DNA from 3 places in the Comamonas sp. UBA7840 genome. Region 1 is predicted to be linked to each of the others. Evidence: predicted binding sites of a transcription regulator. Region 1 holds the regulator's gene; each other region holds the start of a gene.
The links. Region 1 encodes LexA, which represses DNA repair genes until DNA is damaged. Its sites were predicted from a motif close to ACTGTATNNNNATACAGT; they were not measured.
Positions count from the first base shown of each region.

Region 1 (2,219 bases):
ATCACTGCATCCCGCAAATTGGCAGGGCCGTCGGCCGACAAAGCCGTGGCGGGGCGCATCGCACATGTCATGACCACAGGCTTCACCGGCCGCAGCACGCACTGCAAGAACCAAGCCGTCTCTTCCAATGTATCGGTGCCATGGGTAATTACTACACCTGCCACATCAGCTTGATCCAACCACTTGCTGCACGCCTGCGCTAGCTGCTGCCAAGTCGTGATATCCATGTCTTTGCTGTCGAGTTGTGCAACCTGTTCAGCCACGAATACGAAATGCTCCGGCAGGCAGCGATCAACAATCGGCTGCAACAACTGTGCAACATCAATCTGCCCAGGTTGGTAGCCAACACCACCTCCATGGGCGCTGCCCTGGCCCGCAATTGTCCCTCCCGTACCCAAGATCACAATTTTTCTTGTTGTAGACACTTGCACCCCTCACGAAACTGGTTAAAAATACAGGTACTGGATAAACAAACAGTTATCCTTCAAAAGGACAGGCATGGAGCACACCACCCTCACCCCCAGACAGCAGCAGATTCTGGATCTCATTCAAGAAGCCATCTCCCGCACAGGCGCGCCGCCAACACGCGCCGAGATTGCGCGCACCCTGGGTTTCCGGTCTGCCAATGCAGCAGAAGAGCACCTCAAGGCTTTGGCACGCAAAGGCGTACTTGAATTGGTCAGCGGCACTTCGCGCGGCATTCGCTTGGTCAGCGAGACCGTGCGCAACATTAACGCAGCCCGAGGCACACACTTTGACCTGCCAATGGCTGCCATGCAACCTCTTTGGTTACCGCTGGTGGGCCGCGTCGCTGCAGGGTCGCCCATTTTGGCGCAAGAGCACATTGACCAAAGTTTCGCCGTCGAGAGTTCCATGTTTGCCAGCAAACCCGACTACCTTTTGCGCGTGCGCGGCATGTCGATGCGCGATGCCGGCATCTTGGACGGGGATTTACTCGCGGTGCAATCCACCCGAGAAGCCCGCAACGGTCAAATCGTGGTGGCACGCCTCGGTGATGAAGTTACCGTCAAGCGTTTGCGCAAATCCGCTCACGGGATTGAGCTGCTGCCTGAGAACCCTGACTACCCCATCATCCAAGTCGGTGAAGAAGAAAATTTTGCGATCGAAGGCCTGGCTGTTGGCCTGATCCGCAACGCCATCCAGCTCTAAAAAAGCCATCTCCCCCTCCATGCATGCGGCCATTTGCGCTGCAGGGATTGCTGTCGCCTGTTTTATCTCAATTTCTCCACCAAGGAGTACGCCATGCACCTTTTGCACTGCCCATTGCCTCTGCCACATATCAAAACTGCGCGCACATCCGCCAGCAACCAAAATACTTTCTGCGATGTGTCGTTGCGCACCGTGACTTGCAAAACTTGCACCGGGAATGTCCGTTTAATGCGCCGCAGTAAAGACAAGGACAGCAATCGTTTTGCCTTATCCGGCAAATTAGCAGATGTTTGTGCGGCGCTGGATGCCCTGGCTGAGCAAGAAATGCGCAACACATGGCGTGTTGCAGCACATTAATGTCGCACAACCCATCGTCCACCACACGTCACTCTTGCCACTTCACCCAAACGTCAAAAACACCTGACAACAAATAGCGTGAATAAGCCCGAATCAGTTCCCGATAATTGCTGCACGATGCAACCAACGGTTCTCACCGATTCATACAGTTGCGCCATACCGGCAGGAGGATTTATGAGCACTACGCCGTATTCCACATCACGCCAACCTGTTATGCCCAGCAGCGGCGGGTTAATGGGCCGCAGCTTCACCTATCGCACCGCAGAAAAAACCGATGTGCGCTTGACTTGGGAGCGCGCCAAGGCCCAGTTGCCACGTCCAACCAAACCAGCTTAGGCACTTGCATGAAGTGCAAAAATAGGAGCTAGCAGCGCTTTTTCCGCTTAGCTCAAGAGCCTAATTGGCATATACCTCCTCAACCGCTCGTGCAACTAAAACTGCACGAATGTCGCAGTTGCATACACGATATGTCCCTAACCACGGGCTTCATGCACTCAGGCTATAGGACAATACGCGGGGTACAGCAGTCCTTGCATGCTATTTGCAATGCATGCTTTTCTTGGCTCCAGCAGCAAGCCCCTATTGCCCATGAATATTGTCATCCTCGACGACTACCAAGATGCTGTGCGCAAGCTGCAATGCGCAGCGCTCTTGGATGGTTTTACGACCAAAGTCTTTACCAACACGGTCAA
Region 1 is NZ_DLTI01000017.1:9,117-11,335, forward strand. It holds gene B3R00_RS05200 (asparaginase) at 1-431, opposite strand, end outside; gene lexA (transcriptional repressor LexA) at 499-1,170, shown strand; gene B3R00_RS05210 (hypothetical protein) at 1,264-1,527, shown strand; gene B3R00_RS05215 (D-2-hydroxyacid dehydrogenase family protein) at 2,116-2,219, shown strand, end outside.

Region 2 (2,219 bases), on a different contig from region 1:
ATTGCTTGTCTCCTTGCTGCACCGCGCTCTGGGGTCGCTGGCTGCAGCGTGCCTGCCACTTCACACCGGATGCCCGTTCAGAGGCACCACCTGTCACCCAATTCTAGAAGTCGGTACGCACGCGCCCTACAGGTGTTTACGCGGGTGCTGCGCTGCAACACAAAGCGCAGCGACTGCCCGGAAAGAGGGCTGCTGGCCAAGCGCTGAAGCGCCGATGATCCCACCCGGCACATCGAAGAGGTGCGTTGGAAGCAAGGTGCGAAACCGCAGACTGCCTCAGCGTACGACAAGGCGCAGCAACGACGTATCACGGGCGGGATTGGCGGGTCTAAGCCACGCCACCTACCTCACTGCCGTAAGCCTCCAGACCAATGCGCACCACCGTGGCCACGTCTTGGCCCACCGCTTCCACAAACTCGGCCTCGGCCTGCTGCACCGCGCGCTGAAAGGCCGCATGCCACTCGCGCCCGGCGTCGGTATAGCGCACGCGCTTGGCACGGCGGTCATGTGGATCGGCCTCGCGAAGCACCAGCCCCCAGGCCTCACACTGGTCCACCACATCCATCATGGCCTGCTTGCTCATGCCCGCGCGCTCGGCCAGGTCGGTGATGCGGTCGCCCTGCAACGACAGGTGCCGCGTGATGTGAATGTGCGCCGCGCCCACCTTGTCGCGCACCGCCAGATTGGACAGCGCCAGCGGCGTTTCATCGTCTTGCGCCATCAAGCTGCGCACCCGTGCATCGAACTTGCGCAGGGCATGGCCCAGCAAGCGCCCGAAATGCGTTTGCCGCCACGCTTCATCGGCCTGCAAAGAAAGAGATTTAACAGACATAGTCAGTTTTACGAACAGTCATGTAACTTGACTATATATATTTTCAAAACCCCCTACACTACTGTTCAAGCATCCAGCCTGTGAACAACCACAGGGGGTGCACTTGTGAAGTCCACCCTCTCTTTCTTCAAGGAACCACCATGAACGCCGTCGCACGCAACACCCCTGACGCCAACAGCGAAAAATCCAAAGCACTGGCCGCCGCGCTGGCCCAAATTGAAAAGCAATTTGGCAAAGGCACCATCATGAAGCTGGGCGAAGGCGAAGCGATTGAAGACATCCAGGTGGTGTCCACAGGTTCGCTGGGGCTGGACATTGCCTTGGGCGTGGGCGGCCTGCCCCGTGGCCGTGTGATTGAAATCTACGGCCCAGAATCTTCGGGCAAGACCACGCTGACCCTGCAAGTGATTGCCGAGATGCAAAAGCTGGCCGGCACTTGCGCCTTCATCGACGCCGAGCACGCGCTGGACACCGGCTACGCCCAAAAGCTGGGCGTGAACCTGAACGACTTGCTGATCAGCCAGCCCGACACCGGCGAACAAGCGCTCGAAATTTGCGACAGCCTGGTGCGCTCGGGCGCGGTCGATCTGATCGTCATCGACTCGGTGGCCGCTTTGGTACCCAAGGCCGAAATTGAAGGCGACATGGGCGACAGCCTGCCCGGTTTGCAAGCGCGCTTGATGAGTCAAGCCCTGCGCAAGCTGACGGCCACCATCAAGAAGACCAATTGCACGGTCATCTTCATCAACCAAATCCGTATGAAGATTGGCGTGATGTTCGGCTCGCCCGAAACCACCACCGGCGGTAACGCGCTGAAGTTCTACGCCTCGGTGCGTCTGGACATTCGCCGCACCGGCACCATCAAAAAGGGTGACAACGCCATTGGTAACGAAACCAAGGTCAAGGTCGTCAAGAACAAGGTCTCGCCACCCTTCAAGACCGCCGAGTTCGACATTCTGTTTGGTGAAGGCATCAGCCGCGAAGGTGAAATTTTGGACATGGCCGTCGAAGCCAAGCTGCTGGAGAAATCTGGCGCCTGGTACGCCTACAACGGCGAAAAGATTGGCCAAGGCCGTGACAACGCCCGCGAGTTCCTCAAAGAAAACCGTGCGCTGGCCATCGAAATTGAAAACAAGGTGCGCGAAAGCCTGGGAATCAGCTTGGTAGCCACGGGTGAAGGCGATGCACCCAACAAACCAGCCAAGGGCAAAAAGGCCGACAAGACAGCCGCCAGCGCTGCCGACGAAGACGGCGTGATCGGCTAATCAAGTTCAGCATCAAAAAGGCTGCTGGCGCTTACCTATCAAGCACCAGCAGCTATTTTTTTAATACCATGGGTTTTCACAAGCTATCACTGACGGGCAGAGCCCTCAAACTCCTCTCACAG
Region 2 is NZ_DLTI01000023.1:60,957-63,175, forward strand. It holds gene B3R00_RS08310 (response regulator) at 1-2, opposite strand, end outside; gene B3R00_RS08315 (MarR family winged helix-turn-helix transcriptional regulator) at 329-832, opposite strand; gene recA (recombinase RecA) at 973-2,097, shown strand; gene recX (recombination regulator RecX) at 2,166-2,219, shown strand, end outside.
Region 2: recA (recombinase RecA) is a predicted target of LexA. The motif match lies at 893-910, and genes of this name have one in related genera.

Region 3 (2,219 bases), on a different contig from region 1:
AATTTGGGCAATCGTGGCATTGGTCAGCGGCACGGTCGACAGCCACAGAAAGCCCATGGCCGCAGTAAAGAGGTAGACCGACCAAGGCGTCAGCGGCAGCAGCAAGAACAGGATGGTGACCACGGAGCGCATGCCGTAAATGCCCGACAGCACGTAGCGCTTGTGCATGGGGTATTTTTGGCCCAGATGGCCCGCCAGGTAGGTGCCAAAAATATTGAACAGTCCCACCAGCGCCAGGCCAATACTGGCCACGTGCGGGGGCAGGCCAAAGTCTTTCAGGTAGCTGGGCATGTGCACGCCGATGAACATCACCTGAAAGCCGCAGACAAAGTAACCGCAGAGCAACAACACAAAGCTGGGGTTGGTCCAGGCTTCTTTGAGCGCCTGTCCCACGGTCTGCTCACGCTGTGGCGCAGCGCCTGCGCCAAAGCCGGGCTCGCGCAGGCCAAAGGCCAGCACGGCAATGATGAGGACCATCGCCGCCAAAATCAGCAAGGCATTGCTCCAGCCAAATTGGGCAATCAGCGTGCCTTCGACGGGCACCATAAAAAATTGGCCGAACGAGCCCGCCGCTGCGGTTACCCCCATGGCCCAGCTGCGGCGCTGGGGCGGAATCTGGCGCCCCAGTACGCCGTAGATCACGGCATAGGTGGTACCGGCCTGTGCCGCGCCAATCACCACGCCGGTGGTCAAGGCAAACAACAAGGTATTGGGCGACAAGGCCATGCCCACCAGCCCCAGTGCATACAGCACCGCGCCACACAGCAGCACCTTGAAGGCGCCGATGCGGTCGGCAATCATGCCGACAAAAATGCCAAACACTCCCCACGACAGGTTCTGGATGGCAATTGCCAGCGAAAAGCTCTCGCGCGTCCAGCCCATGTCTTGCGTGATGGGCAGCAGCCACAGGCCAAAGCCGTGGCGTATGCCCATGGCCAGCGTGACGACCATGCCCCCGCACAGCAGGACTTGCAGCATGGGCAAACGCTGCGTGGATGATGGTGGTGTGTTGTGTTGCATATGCCGCAATGTAGCGAAACACGCTGCGCAAAGCTGCAACATACGGGATACGGATTGCGCAAAGCAGCCATCGAATGGCACGATGGTTGTTTTGCGCAAGCCGGAGTTCCCGATTGGTTACTGTGAATTTATCCAGCACCGAGCTGTGGCCGGAACTACAATCCGCCCCCATGGCAGCTAAACCCTCTACTTCTGCATCCGCTTATTCGGAAGGCTCAATCCGCGTCCTCAAGGGCTTGGAGCCCGTCAAGCAGCGCCCCGGTATGTACACCCGCACCGACAACCCCCTGCACATCCTGCAAGAGGTGATCGACAACGCGGCCGACGAAGCCCTGGCCGGATACGGCAAAAAAATCAAAGTCACGTTGCACACTGACGGCTCGGTCAGTGTGGAAGACGATGGCCGTGGCATTCCCTTTGGCCTGCACCCGGAAGAAGGTGCACCGGTGGTGGAGCTGGTCTTCACCCGTCTGCATGCGGGCGGCAAGTTTGACAAAGGCAATGGCGGTGCATACAGCTTCTCGGGCGGTCTGCACGGCGTGGGCGTGTCGGTGACGAATGCGCTGTCCACACGCTTGGAAGTCACGGTGTTCCGTGATGGCCAAGTGGCCAGCTTGACCTTCTCGGGCGGTGATGTGGTGGAGCCCCTCACCACCCGCCCCATCGCCAGCGGTGACCGCAAGCAAGGCACCACGGTGCGCGTGTGGCCCGACGCTAAATACTTTGATAGCGCCAACCTGCCCATGGGCGAGCTGGTACACCTGCTGCGCTCCAAGGCTGTACTCATGCCCGGCGTCAGCGTCACGCTGACCAATGAGAAGAACAAAGACGTTCAGCAGTGGCAGTACAAGGGTGGCCTCAAAGACTATCTGGAGCAATCCCTCACCGCCGACGCCGTCATCCCGCTGTTGGAAGGCGAGGGCTATGCCGACAAGCACAGCGAAGCTTTTAGCGAAGGCGAAGGTGCCGCTTGGTGCTTGGCCTTTACCGAGCTGGGCGCGCCCATGCGCGAGAGCTATGTCAACCTGATTCCCACCACCGCCGGCGGCACGCACGAAAGCGGCCTGCGCGATGGCCTGTTCCAGGCCGTCAAAAGCTTTATCGAGTTGCATGCCCTGCTGCCCAAGGGCGTCAAGCTCATGCCCGACGACGTGTTCGCGCGTGCCAGCTTTGTGCTCTCTGCTAAGGTGCTCGATCCT
Region 3 is NZ_DLTI01000027.1:51,269-53,487, forward strand. It holds gene B3R00_RS10780 (MFS transporter) at 1-978, opposite strand, end outside; gene B3R00_RS10785 (DNA topoisomerase IV subunit B) at 1,191-2,219, shown strand, end outside.
Region 3: B3R00_RS10785 (DNA topoisomerase IV subunit B) is a predicted target of LexA. The motif match lies at 1,140-1,157, and genes of this name have one in related genera.